2 regions of the Pantoea sp. C2G6 genome follow, and region 2 is predicted to be linked to the other one. Evidence: predicted binding sites of a transcription regulator. Region 2 holds the regulator's gene; the other holds the start of a gene.
What was found. The regulator sigma-54, encoded in region 2, starts transcription at its own class of promoters, with help from an activator protein. The targets are predictions, from matches to a motif close to GTTGGCACANNTTTCGCTNT.

Region 1 (4,125 bases), on a different contig from region 2:
GCCCACCCTGAAGCGCCTGCTGAGCTACGGCAAGCCGTGGCGTAAATCCCTGTCGCTGGCGGTGGGGATGTTGTGGATCGCCGCCGCCGCCGAAGTGACCGGACCGGTGCTGGTCAGCTACTTTATTGACAACCTGGTGGCGAAACATCAGATGCCCTGGGGCGTGGTCGCCGGGCTGGTGGTGAGTTTTATCCTGCTGCAACTGCTGGCCGCCGCGCTGCACTACTGGCAGGCGCTGCTGTTTAACCGCGCCGCGATTGGCGTGGTGCAGCAGTTACGCAGTGATGTGATGAACGCGGCGCTCTGTCAGCCGCTGAGCGCTTTTGACACCCAGCCGGTGGGTCAGATTATCTCGCGCGTGACCAACGACACCGAAGTGATCCGCGATCTCTACGTGACGGTGGTCTCCACCGTGCTGCGCAGCGCGGCGCTGGTGGGGGCCATGATGGTGGCGATGTTCAGCCTCGACTGGCGGATGGCGCTGGTGGCGATGATGATCTTCCCGCTGGTGCTGGTGGTGATGCTGATTTATCAGCGCTACAGCACCCCCATCGCCCGTCGGGTCCGCAGCTATCTGGCGGACATCAACAACGGCTTCAACGAAGTGATCAGCGGCATGAGCGTGATCCAGCAGTTTCGTCAGCAGGCGCGCTTTGGTGAGCGCATGGGCGAGGCGAGCCGTTCTCACTATCTGGCGCGCATGGAGACGCTGCGGCTGGACGGCTTTCTGCTGCGCCCGCTGCTGAGCCTGTTTTCAGCGATGGTGCTGTGTGGACTGCTGATCCTGTTCAGTTTCTCGGTGCCGGGCGTGTTTGAGATCGGAGTGCTCTATGCCTTTATTACCTATCTGGGTCGGCTGAACGAGCCGCTGATTGAGCTGACGACTCAGCAGTCGATGTTGCAGCAGGCGGTGGTCTCCGGTGAACGCATCTTTGAACTGATGGATGCCGCACAGCAGCAGTATGGCGACGATCAGCAGCCGCTGGCGTCGGGCCGGATCACCCTGGATAACCTGAGTTTCGCCTACCGCGAAAACCGGGATGTGCTGAGTGAGATCAACCTTGAGGTCGCGCCGCGCGAATTTGTGGCGCTGGTCGGCCATACCGGCAGTGGCAAAAGTACCCTGGCTAACCTGCTGATGGGCTACTACCCGGTGACGCGCGGCGAGATTCGCATTGATGACCGTCCGATCAGTGAACTGAGTCATGCCGTACTGCGGCGTGGCATCGCCATGGTGCAGCAGGACCCGGTGGTGCTGGCCGACACGCTGCTGGCCAACGTCCGGCTGGGGCGCGACATCAGCGAAGAGGCGGTCTGGACGGTACTGGAGCAGGTACAGCTGGCGCCGCTGGCGCACGCGCTGCCAGAGGGCATTCACACCCGGCTGGGTGAGCAGGGCAATAATCTGTCGGTCGGGCAGAAGCAGCTGCTGGCGCTGGCGCGGGTACTGGTTGATCTGCCGCAGATTCTGATCCTCGATGAGGCGACGGCCAACATCGACTCCGGGACCGAGCAGGCGATCCAGCAGACGCTCAACACCCTGCGTCAGCACAGCACGCTGGTGGTGATTGCTCACCGTCTCTCCACCATCATCGACGCCGATAAGATCCTGGTGCTGCATCGCGGCCGGGTTGTCGAGCAGGGCACTCACCAGCAGCTGCTGGCGATGCAGGGCCGCTACTGGCAGATGTATCAGTTGCAGCAGGCGGGCGATGAACTGGCGATGGGCGCGGCGTTAACCACCCAGGCCTGAGCTGCACCTTTTTTGCGCAACATTATCAGACTAATCTGTCCCGATGCACTCCTTTGACGCCTTCAGCACCAAAGGAGTGCAGACCTCTGCGGCGATCAATTCGCTGCCCTCTCCATCGTTTCTACGCTTCCTGACTTTTCCCTTGCCGCGCCTCGGCTGAGTCACTGATTAACGCCGGTTTTTATATCTGGCACAGGCTTTGCTTATATCCCTGCGTGCAGGTCAACGTGACCTGGTTATTTGCTGGAGGGGATCCAATGAAGCTGGTTACCGTCGTAATTAAGCCATTCAAGCTGGAGGATGTGCGTGAAGCCTTGTCCTCTATCGGCATTCAGGGGCTGACCGTCTCCGAAGTGAAAGGGTTCGGCCGTCAGAAAGGCCACGCGGAGCTTTACCGTGGTGCGGAGTACAGCGTGAACTTTCTGCCAAAGGTCAAAATTGACATCGCTATCGCGGACGATCAGTTAGATGAAGTGGTGGATGTAATCAGCAAAGCGGCCTACACCGGCAAAATTGGCGACGGTAAGATTTTCGTGGCTGAACTACAGCGCGTTATTCGTATTCGTACCGGCGAGACCGACGAAGCGGCTCTGTAATCAAGACTCAGTACTGTGATGGGATGGAATAAAATGAATAAAATTTTCACTAAGCTCGGCCTCACCAGCCTGGCGCTGTTACCCTCACTCGCGATGGCTGCGCCTGCCGTTGCGGACAAGGCTGATAACGCATTTATGATGATTTGCACCGCGCTGGTGCTGTTTATGTCAATTCCAGGCATTGCGCTGTTTTACGGCGGTTTGATTCGCGGCAAAAACGTATTATCGATGCTCACTCAGGTGGCGGTCACCTTCTCTCTGGTCTGCGTGCTGTGGATGGTCTACGGCTATTCACTGGCGTTCAGTGAAGGTAACGCCTTCTTTGGCGGATTTGGCTGGGCGATGTTGAAAAACATTCAGCTGACCGCGGTGATGGGCAGCTTCTACCAGTATATCCATGTGGCGTTCCAGGCTTCCTTTGCCTGCATCACGGTGGGCCTGATTGTCGGCGCTATCGCGGAACGTATCCGTTTCTCTGCGGTACTGATTTTTGTCGGTGTCTGGCTGACGCTGGCTTACCTGCCGATTGCGCATATGGTCTGGGCGGGCGGTTTCCTGGCACAGGATGGCGCGCTGGACTTTGCTGGCGGTACTGTGGTGCACATTAACGCCGCGGTGGCCGGTCTGGTTGGCGCTTACCTGGTGGGCAAACGTGCAGGCTTCGGCAAAGAAGCGTTTAAACCGCACAACCTGCCGATGGTCTTTACCGGGACGGCGATTCTCTATGTCGGCTGGTTTGGTTTCAACGCCGGTTCCGCCTCTGCGGCGAACGAAATCGCGGCGCTGGCTTTCCTCAACACCGTGGTGGCGACCGCTGGCGCGGTACTCTCATGGACCTTCGGTGAATGGGCGGTGCGCGGCAAACCTTCGCTGCTGGGTGCCTGTTCCGGTTTCATTGCTGGTCTGGTGGCGATTACCCCAGCCTGTGGTTATGTCGGTGTCGGCGGGGCGTTAATCATTGGTCTGGTTGGCGGTCTGGCAGGGCTGTGGGGCGTCACGACGCTGAAAAAATGGCTGCGCGTGGACGATCCCTGTGATGTCTTCGGCGTGCATGGCGTGTGCGGCATCGTCGGCTGTATCCTGACCGGCGTCTTTGCCTCCTCTTCACTGGGCGGCGTGGGCTACGCAGAGGGCGTCACCATGGGCCATCAGGTGTGGGTGCAGCTGTTCAGCGTCGGCCTCACCATCGTCTGGTCAGGCGTGGTCGCCTTTATCGGCTTCAAGCTGGCCGATCTGATTGTCGGCCTGCGGGTGCCGGAAGAGCATGAGCGTGAAGGTCTGGACGTCAACAGCCACGGCGAGAACGCTTACAACCAGTAATCTGCGACAGTGACAGGATGAATCGGGGCGAGCTATCGCCCCTTTTTTTATTCGCTGCGCTGACGCATCACCCCTTCCTGCACCGTCGAGGCGACCAGCACACCCTGCTGAGTATAAAACTCACCCCGGACAAATCCCCGCGCGCCCGATGCCGACGTACTCACCACGCTGTAGAGCAGCCACTGGCTGAAGTCGAACGGCCGGTGGAACCACATCGAGTGATCGATGGTGGCGACCTGCATATCCGCTTCTAAAAAGCCTTTGCCGTGCGGTTGCAGCGCCACCGGCAGGAAATTGAGATCGGAGGCGTAGCCGAGCAGGTATTGATGGATGCGTAAGTCGTCGGGTAACGGGCCTGTGGCGCGGATCCAGACCTGGCGCTCAGGTTTATCCACGTGGCCTTTGAGCGGATTGTGGATCTGCACCGGCCGGATCTCCAGCGGGCGCTCAGCAATA
Region 2 (4,125 bases):
CCGTCGCGTGGTAGAAGATGTCAGTCTCCAGGTTAAATCCGGCGAGATTGTCGGCCTGCTGGGGCCAAACGGTGCCGGTAAAACCACTACGTTTTACATGGTGGTGGGCATTGTGCCGCGCGACGCGGGCCGGATTATCATTGATGATGAAGACATCAGTATCCTGCCGCTGCATGCGCGTGCGCGTCGCGGCATTGGCTATCTGCCGCAGGAGGCGTCGATTTTCCGTCGCCTGAGCGTCTACGATAACCTGATGGCGGTATTGCAGATCCGTGACGACCTCACCGAAGAGCAGCGTCAGGATCGTGCCAGAGAGCTGATGGAGGAGTTTCACATCGAGCACCTGCGCGACAGCATGGGCCAGGCCCTCTCTGGCGGTGAGCGCCGCCGTGTTGAGATTGCGCGCGCGCTGGCCGCCAATCCTAAATTTATTCTGCTGGATGAGCCCTTCGCCGGTGTCGACCCGATCTCGGTTATCGACATCAAGAAGATCATCGAGCACCTGCGTGACAGCGGTCTTGGGGTGTTAATCACCGATCACAACGTGCGTGAAACCTTAGCGGTGTGTGAACGCGCCTATATCGTCAGTCAGGGTCACCTGATTGCCCATGGCACACCCAATGAAATTCTTGCGGATGAGCAGGTTAAACGGGTTTATTTGGGTGAAGAGTTCAGACTCTGATAAGGTAGCGCTAATACCGATGTTTACCTGGGAACTACCATCCTGTCTATGAAGCAAGGTTTACAACTCAGGTTCAGCCAACAGCTGGCAATGACACCGCAGTTGCAGCAGGCGATTCGTCTGCTGCAACTCTCTACGCTTGAATTGCAGCAAGAGCTACAGCTTGCACTGGAAAGTAATCCGCTGCTTGAGCAGACCGATCTGCATGATGAGATCGATTCACGGGAGTCGCCGGAAGCTGAGGCGCTGGATACCCGCGAAGCGCTTGAGCAGAAAGAGATGCCCGACGAATTGCCGCTGGACGCCACCTGGGATGAGATTTACACCGCGGGCACGCCTTCCGGCACCGGCACCGATTATCAGGATGATGAGTTACCGGTTTATCAGGGCGAAACCACCCAGTCATTGCAGGACTATCTGATGTGGCAGGTGGGACTGACACCCTTTAGCGACACCGATCGCGCCATTGCCACCTCAATCGTCGATGCGATCGACGATACCGGGTATCTCACCGTTTCGCTTGATGAGATCCTCGACAGTATCGGCGACGACGAGCTGGAAGTGGATGAAGTTGAAGCGGTGCTGAAGCGCATCCAGCGGTTTGATCCGATTGGGGTGGGTGCCCGCGATCTGCGTGACTGTCTGCTGGTTCAGCTGTCGCAATATGCCCCGGAAACGCCGATGCTGGCGGAAGCGCGCTTAATTGTCAGCGAGCATCTCGACCTGCTGGCGAACCACGATTTCCGCAGTCTGATGCGGGTGACGCGCCTTAAAGAAGAGGTGCTGAAAGAGGCGATGCTGCTGATTCAGTCGCTGGACCCGCGTCCTGGTCAGTCGATCAACACCGGCGAACCGGAATATGTGATCCCCGATGTGCTGGTGCGTAAAGTTGGCAGCCGCTGGACGGTGGAACTCAACGCCGACAGTCTGCCACGCCTGAAGATCAACCAGCACTATGCGGCGATGAGCGGCGCGACACGCAACGACAGCGACAGTCAGTTTATTCGCAGCAATTTGCAGGAGGCGCGCTGGCTGATCAAAAGTCTGGAGAGCCGCAACGATACGCTGCTGAAGGTGACACGCTGTATCGTTGAGCAGCAGCAGGCCTTTTTCGAGCAGGGCGAAGAGTTTATGCGGCCGATGGTGCTGGCGGATATTGCTCAGGCGGTTGAGATGCATGAGTCGACCATCTCCCGCGTCACCACGCAGAAATATCTGCACAGCCCGCGTGGCATCTTTGAACTGAAATATTTTTTCTCCAGTCACGTCAATACGGAAGGCGGCGGTGAAGCCTCCTCTACCGCGATTCGTGCCCTGGTGAAGAAATTAATATCGGCGGAAAATCCAGCCAAACCCTTGAGCGACAGTAAACTGACCTCCATGTTATCTGATCAGGGGATCATGGTGGCCCGTCGTACCGTCGCCAAATACCGCGAGTCTTTATCCATCCCGCCATCGAACCAGCGTAAACAGCTGGTTTGACAGAAATGAGAAGGAAGACCTATGCAGCTGAACCTCACCGGGCAAAATGTTGAAATCACCGCACCTCTGCGCGATTTCGTCAGCGGTAAATTTGCCAAACTGGAACACTATTTTGAACATATCAATCAGGTCTATATTGTCCTGAAGGTCGAGAAGGTCACGCAGGTGGCCGATGCGACGCTGCACATCAACGGCGGCGAGCTGCACGCCACGTCGGAAGCGGAAGATATGTATGCGGCAATTGATGGGCTGATCGATAAGCTCTCCCGTCAGCTGACCAAACACAAAGATAAACTGAAAAAACACTAACCTTCACGCAGCTACGCGCGCCTGGCGCGCGCAGAGCCGACAGGATGGGGCGGATGATCCGCCCCGTTTTGTCATCTGAGCAAGCGTCGCCTCTCCTGAGCATCAGGCGGCGCTGGCGGTGAATGGCCCGGTGAACTCGCAAGTGAAACGAAAATGAACAACGATCTCACACTGGAATTGAGCACAGTGCTTTCGCCTGACTGCACCCGCAGCGGCGTCCACTGCCAGAGCAAAAAACGCGCGCTGGAAATCATCAGCGAACTGGCCGCGAAGCAGCTCAACCTGCCGCACCAGACGCTTTTCGAAGCGATCCTGACCCGTGAGCGCATGGGCAGTACCGGCATTGGCAGCGGGATCGCCATCCCGCACGGCAAACTGGAAGAGGATACGCTGCGCGCTGTGGGGGTGTTTATCAGCCTGGAGCAGCCGATTGCCTTTGATGCCGTCGATAATCAGCCGGTCGATCTGCTGTTTGCTTTACTGGTGCCGGCTGACCAGTGCAAAACTCACCTGCATACCCTTTCACTGGTGGCGAAACGGCTGGCGGATAAAACGGTCTGCCGTCGTCTGCGTGCGGCGCAGAGCAGTGAAGAGCTTTATGCCATTATTACAGAAGAGCAGTCAGAGCAGTAACACGTCTTTACCGGCCGGGTGTCGGTTTTAAAACGGGAGAAGAGGTCATGGTGCTGATGATCGTTAGCGGTCGTTCAGGCTCGGGAAAGTCAGTGGCGCTTCGCGCGCTGGAAGATATGGGATTCTACTGCGTCGATAACCTGCCGGTGGTGCTGTTGCCGGAGCTGGCGAATTCGCTGGCGGAGCGCAATATTTCGGCGGCCGTCAGTATCGACGTGCGTAATATGCCTGAATCCCCGGAAGTGTTTGAAACCGCGCTGAATAACCTGCCCGACTCATTTTCACCTCAGCTGCTGTTTCTCGACGCCGATCGCAACACGTTGATCCGCCGCTACAGCGATACACGCCGTCTGCACCCGCTTTCCAGTAAAAATTTATCGCTGGAGAGCGCCATTGATGAAGAGAGCGACCTGCTGGAACCGCTGCGTTCACGCGCCGATCTGATCATCGATACCTCGGAGATGTCGGTACATGAGCTGGCCGAAATGCTGCGGACCCGTCTGCTGGGCAAGCGTGAGCGTGAGCTGACCATGGTGTTTGAGTCGTTCGGCTTTAAGCACGGCATCCCTATCGACGCCGACTATGTGTTCGACGTGCGCTTTCTGCCTAACCCGCACTGGGACCCCAAGCTGCGTCCGATGACCGGCCTCGACCGCCCGGTGGCGGCGTTTCTGGACCGCCACACGGAAGTGCATAATTTTATCTACCAGACGCGCAGCTATCTTGAACTCTGGCTGCCGATGCTGGAAACCAATAACCGCAGCTATCTTACCGTGGCTATCGGCTGCACCGGCGGTAAACACCGCTCGGTCTATATCGCAGAACAGCTGGCGGATTACTTCCGCTCGCGCGGTAAGAATGTACAGTCCCGCCATCGTACGCTGGAAAAGCGCAAATCATGACCGTCAAACAAACCGTTGAAATCAAAAACAAGCTGGGCATGCATGCGCGGCCCGCGATGAAACTCTTTGAGCTGGTGCAGAGCTTTGATGCTGAAGTGCTGCTGCGTAACGAAGCCG

Region 1: a site for sigma-54 is predicted at 1,940-1,959, ahead of glnK (P-II family nitrogen regulator). Genes of this name have one in related genera too.

Annotation. Positions count from the first base shown of each region.
Region 1 covers NZ_JBGMNJ010000006.1:82,617-86,741, reverse strand. The annotation lists gene ACCW71_RS10310 (SmdB family multidrug efflux ABC transporter permease/ATP-binding protein) at 1-1,753, shown strand, start outside; gene glnK (P-II family nitrogen regulator) at 2,011-2,349, shown strand; gene amtB (ammonium transporter AmtB) at 2,383-3,669, shown strand; gene tesB (acyl-CoA thioesterase II) at 3,717-4,125, opposite strand, start outside.
Region 2 covers NZ_JBGMNJ010000008.1:42,433-46,557, reverse strand. The annotation lists gene lptB (LPS export ABC transporter ATP-binding protein) at 1-682, shown strand, start outside; gene rpoN (RNA polymerase factor sigma-54) at 731-2,164, shown strand; gene hpf (ribosome hibernation promoting factor) at 2,186-2,473, shown strand; gene ptsN (PTS IIA-like nitrogen regulatory protein PtsN) at 2,627-3,106, shown strand; gene rapZ (RNase adapter RapZ) at 3,154-4,008, shown strand; gene npr (PTS phosphocarrier protein NPr) at 4,005-4,125, shown strand, end outside.